One region of the Kineococcus lubricus genome, then DNA from elsewhere that is predicted to be linked to it. Evidence: riboswitches for the same ligand, from Rfam matches in the RefSeq annotation. Region 1 holds a riboswitch; the other holds the start of a gene.
The links. A riboswitch is a leader RNA that binds a small molecule or an ion and turns the genes downstream of it on or off. The one in region 1 is predicted to bind thiamine pyrophosphate.
Positions count from the first base shown of each region.

Region 2: another riboswitch for thiamine pyrophosphate. It lies ahead of ACRYRX_RS15150 (ECF transporter S component); the one in region 1 lies ahead of thiM (hydroxyethylthiazole kinase).

Region 1 is NZ_JBJLSK010000013.1:42,903-47,295, forward strand. It holds gene ACRYRX_RS11500 (TenA family protein) at 1-105, opposite strand, end outside; gene thiD (bifunctional hydroxymethylpyrimidine kinase/phosphomethylpyrimidine kinase) at 102-917, opposite strand; partial or broken gene thiE (thiamine phosphate synthase) at 914-1,507, opposite strand; gene thiM (hydroxyethylthiazole kinase) at 1,545-2,348, opposite strand; TPP riboswitch at 2,341-2,441, opposite strand; gene ACRYRX_RS11520 (DUF4383 domain-containing protein) at 2,493-2,948, shown strand; gene mgrA (L-glyceraldehyde 3-phosphate reductase) at 2,993-4,027, opposite strand; gene ACRYRX_RS11530 (beta/alpha barrel domain-containing protein) at 4,059-4,393, opposite strand, start outside.
Region 2 is NZ_JBJLSK010000018.1:81,833-86,225, forward strand. It holds gene ACRYRX_RS15130 (NAD-dependent epimerase/dehydratase family protein) at 1-959, shown strand, start outside; gene ACRYRX_RS15135 (CsbD family protein) at 956-1,129, opposite strand; gene ACRYRX_RS15140 (DUF4235 domain-containing protein) at 1,212-1,514, opposite strand; gene ACRYRX_RS15145 (hypothetical protein) at 1,530-1,670, opposite strand; TPP riboswitch at 1,745-1,849, shown strand; gene ACRYRX_RS15150 (ECF transporter S component) at 1,898-2,500, shown strand; gene ACRYRX_RS15155 (ATP-binding cassette domain-containing protein) at 2,493-3,947, shown strand; gene ACRYRX_RS15160 (energy-coupling factor transporter transmembrane component T family protein) at 4,028-4,393, shown strand, end outside.

The sequences.
Region 1 (4,393 bases):
GCGCGGGTCGAGGGTCCCGGCGCCGAGCTCGGCGAGGAACACCGACCCCTCGATGGCCCCGCGCAGGCCGGCGGTGCGTTCCCAGGTCAGGTCGGTGAAGGTCACGAGGGGTCCTCCCGCAGGGCGAAGGCGTGGTCGAGGGGGCCGTGGCCGTGGCCGACGCGCAACCGGGCGCCGGCCGTCAGGGCGGCCTGGAGGTAGTCGCGGGCCGCGGGGACGAGGTCCTCCCAGGTGGCGCCGGGGTGCAGCGCGGCCTGGGCGGCCAGGGCGGCGGACAGGGTGCAGCCGGTGCCGTGGGTGGCGGTCGTGTCGACCCGCGGGCGGCGGACGAGGGTGGTCCCGGCCGGGGTGGCCAGGACGTCGACGCTCTGCTCGCCGGTCAGGTGCCCGCCCTTGAGCAGGACCGCGGTCCCGCTGCGGCGCAGCAGTTCCCGCGCCTGCTCCCGGCAGTCGTCGAGGTCGACGGCGGGGTCGGCGCCGAGCAGGACGGCGGCCTCGGGCACGTTCGGGGTGACGAGGTCGGCGGCGGGCAGCAGCTCCTCGCGCACCGCGGCGACGGCGGCCGGGTCCAGCAGCCGGTCGCCGCTGGTGGCGACCATCACCGGGTCCAGGACGACGGGGCCGAGGTCGCGGGTCCGCACGGCGTGCGCGACGGCCGCCACGATCCCGGCGTCGGCGAGCATCCCGATCTTGGTGGCGTGCACGGCGATGTCGTCGAGGACGGCGTCGAGCTGCTCGGTGACGAACCCCGCGGGGACGACGTGGACGCCGCGGACGCCGCGGGTGTTCTGCGCCGTCAGGGCCGTCAGGACGCTCGTGCCGTACACCGCGTGCGCGGCGAACGTCTTGAGGTCGGCCTGGATCCCCGCTCCCCCGCCCGGATCGCTGCCGGCGACGGTCAGCGCGACGCGGCTCACGCCCGGTCCCACTGCGCCCGCAGGTCCCGCGCGGCCCGTTCGGGGTCGGCGGCCTCGCAGATCTCCGACACCACGCAGAACCCGGTGATCCCGGTGTGCCGCAACGTGTCGAGGTTGTCGGGGTGGATCCCGCCGATGGCGACGCACGGCACGGGCGCGGCCGCGACGACGGCCCGGACGCCGTCGGCGCCGAGCGCGGCGGCGGCGTCGGGTTTCGTCGCGGTGTCCCGCACCGGACCGACGCCGAGGACGTCGACGACGGCCGGGTCGACGCGGGCCGCCTCGGCCGGGCTGGACACCGACAGCCCCAGCAGCAGGTGCGGGGCGATGCGCCGCACCTCCTCGGCCGGCAGGTCCGACTGCCCCAGGTGGACGCCCTCGACCCCGGCGACGAGCGCGACGTCCACGGCGTCGTTCACGAACAGCGGGACGCCGGTGCCGCGCAGCACGTCCTGGACGGCCCGCACCAGCGCGAGGCGGTCCCGGTCGGTGCCGTCCTTGGCGCGCACCTGCACGGCGTCGACACCGCCGGCGACGGCGGCGCGCACGACCGCGGGCACCCCGCGGGGCCCGCACCGGGCGGTGTCGGTGACGAGGTAGAGGGTGGGGGCGAAGCGGGGCGAGGGCTCACGCGAGCCGCTCCGCGGCCTCGCGCAGGGCGCCGGCGTCGACGGCGTCGAGCTCGTCGACCCACGCGGTGGCGAACGTGCCGGGCCGCTGCGTGCGCTGCGCGGCGCGCTCGGCGGCGACGGCGACGTGCAGGTGGGCGGCGACGGCCGCGGTCAGCGGGTCGTCGGCCACGGCCGCGTAGGCGGCGGCCAGGGCGCCCAGTGAGCAGCCCGCGCCGGTCGTGCGGGTCAGCAGCACGTCGCCGCCGGGGACCCGGACGGTGCGGGTCGCGTCGACGACGACGTCCACCGCGCCGGACACCGCGACCGCCCCGCCGGTGCGCCCGGCCAGGTCGCGGGCGGCGGCGACGGCGTCCTCGACGCCGTCCACGGCGTCCACCCCGCGCCCGCCCGCTCCGGCGCCGGCGAGCCCGAGGACCTCCGAGGCGTTGCCGCGGACCACGGCGGGGCGGTGCGCGAGCAGGTCGCGGGCGACGCGGGTGCGGAACTCCAGGCCGCCGACGGCGACGGGGTCCAGGACCCACGGGGTCCCGCGGTCGTGCGCGGACCGCGCGGCCAGGGCCATGGCGCGGGCCTTGGCCTCGTCGAGGGTGCCCACGTTCACCAGGACCGCAGAGGCGACCGCGGCGAACGCGGCGGACTCCTGCTCGTTGTCGACCATCGCCGGGGCGGCGCCGACGGCCAGCAGCGCGTTCGCGGTGATCGTCTGGACCACGGAGTTGGTGAGGCACTGCACGAGCGGGGCGCGCTCGTGCAGCGCGGTGCGCGCCCGCGCGAGGTCGTCCGGTGGAACGGCAGCCATGCCGTGACATCCCTTCGTCAGCGTTACCTGAATCAGGTTCGACGGGTGTGATCTCAGCTGCGCGATCCGCGTGCAGCACCCCGTGTCGCGGCCGACAGTAGCACCGCGGGGTTTACCGCCGTCCCCAGCGGGTAGCGACTCCGCATGAGCACCAACGAGCACGGTTCGAGCGGGCCGGCCCGCCCGCGCACCACGGCGGGGCAGCACCTGTCGCTCATCGTCGGGGTCCTGCTGATCGTCCTGGGGGTGGCGGGTTTCGCGGTGTCCGGGTTCGGCGACTGGACCGGCGGCAGCCAGGAGCAGCAGGTCGTGGGGTTCTCGGTGAACCCGGCGTCCAGCGCGGTGCACCTCGTCCTCGGGGTGCTGGGCGTGCTGGGACGCACGGGGGCGCTCCGGGCCCGCGGGTACGGCCTCGCCCTGTTCGTGGTGTGCGCCGCCCTGTTCGCCTACGGCCTGTCCAGCGAGGGGTCGGGCGACACCGCGCTGAACCTGGCGTGGCCGATCACCACCCTGCACGGCGTCCTGGCCTTCGTGGGGTTGGTGATCGCGTTCGTGACCAAGCGGTCGGCGCGTCCGCCGTCGACGGCCGAACTCGGCTGACCCCCTCGGGGTCCCGGGGGGTCAGCCGGGTTCGTGCGGGGAGGTCAGCCCTCCCCGCCGTCGCGGGCCCCGGCCCACAGGTCGACCCCGGAGTCCACCGCGAACTCCTCGATCGCGGCGAGTTCGGCGTCGGTGAACTCCAGGTTCGCCACGGCGGCGACGTTGTCCTCGACCTGCTGCACCGAACTCGCCCCGATGAGGGTGGTCGTGATGCGGCGGTCGCGCAGCGTCCAGCTCAGGGCCAGCTGCGCCAGCGTCTGGCCGCGCCCGGAGGCGATCTCCTGCAGACCCCGGATGCGCCGCAGGGTCTCCTCGTTCAAGATGCTCGGGTCCAGCGACTTGCCCTGCGCCGCACGCGAGTCCTCGGGGATCCCGTTCAGGTAGCGGTTCGTCAGCAGGCCCTGCGCGAGCGCCGTGAACGGGATGCACCCGACCCCCTCGGCCTCCAGGACGTCGAGCAGGCCGGACTCGATCCACCGGTTGAACATCGAGTACGAGGGCTGGTGGATGAGCAGCGGCGTGCCCAGGTCGCGCAGGATCCGCGCGGCCTGCAGCGTGCGCTCCGGACCGTACGAGGAGATCCCCACGTACAGCGCCTTGCCCGAGCGGACGATGGCGTCCAGCGCCCCCATCGTCTCCTCGAGCGGGGTGTCCGGGTCCGGGCGGTGGTGGTAGAAGATGTCGACGTAGTCCAGGCCCATGCGCTGCAGCGACTGGTCCAGGGACGCGGTCAGGTACTTGCGGGAACCGCGGTCCCCGTACGGGCCGGGCCACATGTCCCAGCCGGCCTTGGAGGAGATGACCAGTTCGTCGCGGTGGGGCTTGAAGTCCTCCCGGAACAGCCGGCCGAAGTTCGTCTCGGCCGCCCCGTAGGGCGGGCCGTAGTTGTTCGCCAGGTCGAAGTGGGTGATGCCCAGGTCGAAGGCGCGGCGGGTGATGTCGCGCTGGGTCTGGAACGGCTTGTCGTCGCCGAAGTTGTGCCAGAACCCCAGCGACAGCGCGGGCAGTTCCAGACCGCTGCGTCCGCAGCGGCGGTAGGGCATGGCGTCGTAACGTCCAGCGTCTGCGGTGTAGGTCACGGCGCCGATCCTGCCACGCCCCCACGCGGCCTCAGCGGAGGGCGACCGCCGCCCGGGCCGGCTCCTCGACGCGGCCGGAGTCCCGGCGCGCGAACCCGTCGGGCGGGGTGATCCGGTGGCCCCCGACGCACCCCACGTCCGCCGGGTCCGCCAGGTCCACCGGGTCCAGGTAGCCGGCGGGGACGGACGTCAGCTCGTGCAGGTCCACCCCCAGCGCCGGCAGCGCCCCCGAGGCGGTCGCCACCCCCGCCGGCAGCGGGACGTCGCGGCGGCGGGCGGCCCCCACGACCGGGCGCGTCGTGCGGGGGCTGACGAGGAACCGCGCCCCGGCGTCCAGCGCCGCCGCGGTGCGCAGGGCGAGTTCGA
Region 2 (4,393 bases), on a different contig from region 1:
GTGGCACCGGGATCATCAGCTCGGCCTGCGCCGACCTCGCGGTCCGCTCCGGGATCGACCTCACCGTCCTGAACCGCGGCACGGGCCGGCGCCCGCTGCCGGAGGGGGCGCGGTCGCTGACCGCCGACGTCCGCGACCCCGCCGCCGTCCGGGAGGCGCTGCGCGGGGAGGAGTTCGACGCCGTCGTCGACTTCGTGGCGTTCACCCCCGACCACGTCGCCGCCGACGTCGAGCTGTTCAGCGGCCGCACCGGGCAGTACGTGTTCGTCTCCAGCGCCAGCGCCTACGCCAAACCCGTCGCGCACCTGCCGATCACCGAGTCGACGCCGCTGCGCAACCCGTTCTGGGCGTACTCGCGCGACAAGATCGCCTGCGAGGACCTGCTGGCGCGCGCGTGGCGCGACACGGGGTTCCCCGCGTTCGTCGTCCGGCCCAGCCACACCTACGACCGGACCAGCATCCCCCTCGACGGCGGCTGGACCGCGATCGACCGGCTGCGCCGGGGGAAGCCCGTCGTCGTCCACGGCGACGGCACCTCCACGTGGGTCCTCACCCACCACACCGACTTCGCGCGCGGGTTCGTCCCCCTGCTCGGCGAGCCCGCCACGATCGGGGACGTCGTGCACCTGACCGGCGACGAGGTCCTCACCTGGGACGGGATCACCCGTCGCCTCGCGGCGGCCGCCGGGGTCCCCGACCCCCGGATCGTCCACGTCCCCAGCGACGTCCTGGCCCGGGAGGCCCCCGAGCGGGGCCCGAGCCTGCTGGGGGACAAGGCGCACTCGGTGGTCTTCGACAACACCAAGCTGAAGAGGTTCGTGCCGGGCTTCGCGGCCACGACGACGTTCGCGCGAGGGGCGCGGGAGATCGTCGCGCACCACGACGCGCACCCGGACCTGCAGGTCGTCGACCCCGTCGTCGACGCCCTGCAGGACCGGCTGGTGGAGCGGTTCGGCTAGCCCTTGAAGGCGTCCTTGAGGTGCTCGCCGCGCTGCTTGAGGTCGGCCGCGGCCTGGTCCTTCTGACCCTCGCGGCGCAGGGCCTCGTCGTCCTTCGCGCCGCCGGCGGCTTCCTTCGCCTTCCCGGCGAGGTCCTGCGCGGCGTTCCCGATCTTGTCGCTGGCGCTCATCGTTCCTCCAACCCTCGCGACCGGGGGTCTCCCGGTGCGGTCCCACTGCACCACCGCGGCGCGGGGACCGCACCCGGAGCGGTCAGGCGTTGGCCTTCGTCCCGCCGTCGTCCCCGGGCCCCAGCCCGGGGGGCAGCTCGCCGAAGCTCTTGCGGTACCAGACCGCGGCCTGGCGCTCCACGACCAGCCGGGTGACGCCGATGATGGCGCCGGAGGCCAGCGCCCAGATGACGGCCTCCCGCCACGCCACGTCCGGGTCCTCCGGGTTGTCCGGCGGCGGCGACTTGGTCACCGCGACCCACACCTTCTTCGTGACGCGGCTCGCGACAGCGGTCGCGAGGAAGCCGGCACCCGGGCCGACGAACTTCCAGACGAACGAGCTCATGGCCCCGACCCTGCCCTACAGCAGGTCCAGGAGCCAGCCCAGGAGGGGGGTCAGCGCGGCGGCGCTGCCCAGGAGCACCGCGAGGACGACGACGAGCGTCATCAGCTTCACCGCCCGCGAGGGCCCACCGTCCGGTCCGCGCATCATCCTCAGCACACCCCCCATCCTCCCAGCCCCGCCCGCCGCCCCCGCGGCCGAGGACCCCCGGGGCGGGAGGGGGGTAAGGTCGCCCCACACGACAGGGGAGCGCCGTGGGGCGCTGAGAGTGCGGGTTTCCGCAGACCCTCGAACCTGATCCGGTTCAGACCGGCGTAGGGAGTCGGGACGTCCTCGACGCGCGGCCGCGGTGGCGGCGCGTCCCCCTCCTGGACCCAGGAGGAACGATGAGCAGCACCGTCAGCCGCGCCCGCAGCACCCACCGCTGGCGCACCGTCGACCTCGTCACCGCCGCCGTCCTCGGCGTCGCGTTCGGCGTCGTGTTCTGGGGCTGGGGCGTCCTGTACGCCGTCCTCACCCCGGTCTTCACCGCCGTCCCGTTCCTGCAGAGCCTGCTCAGCGGCGTGTGGCTGCTGCCGGCCGTCGTCGCGGCCCTGGTCGTGCGCCGGCCCGGGGCGGCGCTGCTCGCCGAGCTCGTCGCCGCCACCGTCGAGGCCCTGCTCGGCAGCCACTGGGGCTTCGGCGTGCTGATCTCCGGCGCGATCCAGGGCGTCGGCGTCGAGCTCGCGTTCGCGCTGTTCGCCTGGCGCGCCGCCGGCCCGGTCGTCGCCGTCCTCGGCGGGGTGCTGGCCGCCGTCCTGGAGGGCGTCTACGAGCTGTTCGCCTACTACGCCGGGACGTGGACCCTCGGGTTCCAGGTCGTCTACGTCGCCTGCTTCGCCGTCTCCGGCGCGCTGATCGCCGGGCTCGGCGGCTGGGCCCTGGTCCGAGCCCTGGCCCGCACCGGGGCGCTGGCCTCCTTCGCCGCGGGCCGCGAGCACCGTGGCTGACCTGACCCTGCGCGGCCTCACGGTCACCAGCGGGGACCGGACGCTGGTGCGCGACGTCGACCTCGACGTCGCCGCCGGGGAGCGGGTCCTGCTCGTCGGGCCCAGCGGGGCGGGCAAGTCGACCGTCCTGCGGGCCCTGGCCGGGCTCCTGGACGACCAGGTCGACGCCGTCGGCGACGTCCGGCTCGACGGCCGCGCCGCCGCCCCCGGCGAGATCGGCCTGCTCGTGCAGGACCCGCTGGACGCGGTCGTGGCCGAGACCGCCGGGCGGGACACCGCCTTCGGCCCCGAGAACGCCGGGCTCGACCGCGCCGCGACGTGGCGCCGGGTGGCCCGCGCGCACCGCGCCGCCCGCTTCACCGCCGGCCGCGACCGCGAGGTCGCGACCCTGTCCGGCGGTGAGCGGCAGCGGCTGGCGCTGGCCGGGACGCTGGCCGCCGACCCGGCGGTCCTGCTGCTGGACGAACCCACCTCGATGCTCGACGCCCCCACCGCGGCAGCCGTCCGCGCCGCGGTGCTCGACGCCGTGCGCGACCCGGCCCGCACCCGCAGCCTCGTCGTCGTCGACCACGACCTCGCCGGGTGGGCCCCGCACGTCGACCGCGTCGTCGTCCTGGGCGCCGACGGCCGCGTCGCCGCCGACGGCCCGCCCGCCACGACCCGCACCGGCGACGACCTGTGGTGGCCCGGGCGGGGCGCGCCGGACCCCGTCGACGTCCCCGCCGGGCTCCTGGCCCCCGTCCTGGCCGTGAGCGGGGACGCGCTGCGGGGCGAGGGGCTGGGCCTGGTCAGCACCCGGCGGTCGCTGCGCCCCCGGCCGCCGGTGACGGTCCTGGCCGGGGTGGACGTCCGCCTGCCCGCCGGGGCGCTCACCCCCGTCACCGGCGACAGCGGGTCCGGCAAGTCCAGCCTGCTGCGCGTCCTGGCCGGGCTGGTCCGCCCCACCGGGCGGTTGCTGGCGGCCTCCGAGCTGGCCGGGGCCCGCGGCCGGCGCGCCCCGCACGCGTGGACCTCGGCCGAGCTCGCCGCCCGCACCGGGTGGGTGCCGCAGTTCCCCGAGCACACGTTCGTGGCCGCCACCGTGGCCGAGGAGGTCGACGTCACCGCGCGCGTCCTGGGCCGCGGCACCGCGCGCGGGCGGGCCCTGCTGGACCTGCTGGGCCTGGCCGGTCACGCCCACGTCAACCCGTTCCGCCTCTCCGGCGGCGAGCAGCGCCGGCTGGCGCTTGCGAGCGCGCTGGCCGCCGGCCCGGCGGTGCTGCTGGCGGACGAGCCGACGGTGGGTCAGGACCGCGGGACGTGGGCCGTGGTCACGGGGCTGCTGGCGGCCGCGGCGCGGGACGGGGCTGCGGTGGCGGTGAGCACGCACGACGAGCGGCTGGTGGGCGGCGCGCGCGGGGTGCACCTGCGGGCGGGCACGACGGCGGCCCGGGGGGAGGCGGCGTGAACGGCCCGACGCCCGGGACCGTCCCCACCCCCGTCCACACGCCTGTCCACAGCGCTGTGCACAGCGGTGTGGACGAACCTGTGGGAACCGCCCCCGGGGGTGTGGACGACGCGGTCCCGCCGACGGCGGCCGAGCGCCGCGGCGCCGGTCCGGGGCCGCTCGTGCGGCACTGCGGACCGCTGTCGCTGCTCGTGGTCGGCGTGCTCTGCGCGGTCGGCGCGTTCGCCGTGCAGGAGTGGTGGCAGGCCGCCGGAGCCCTCGCGGTGCAACTGCTCTGCCTGCCACTGGTCGCCGCCGGCGTCCGGCCGCTGCTGCGCCGGCTGGTGCCCACGGGCCTGGCGGCGCTGTCGGTGGGCTGGTCCACGGTCCTGGCCGGTGACGCCGCCGACCCCCTGTGGACGGCGCTGACGGCGGCCCTGCGCCTCGTCGTCCTCGTCCTGCCGGGT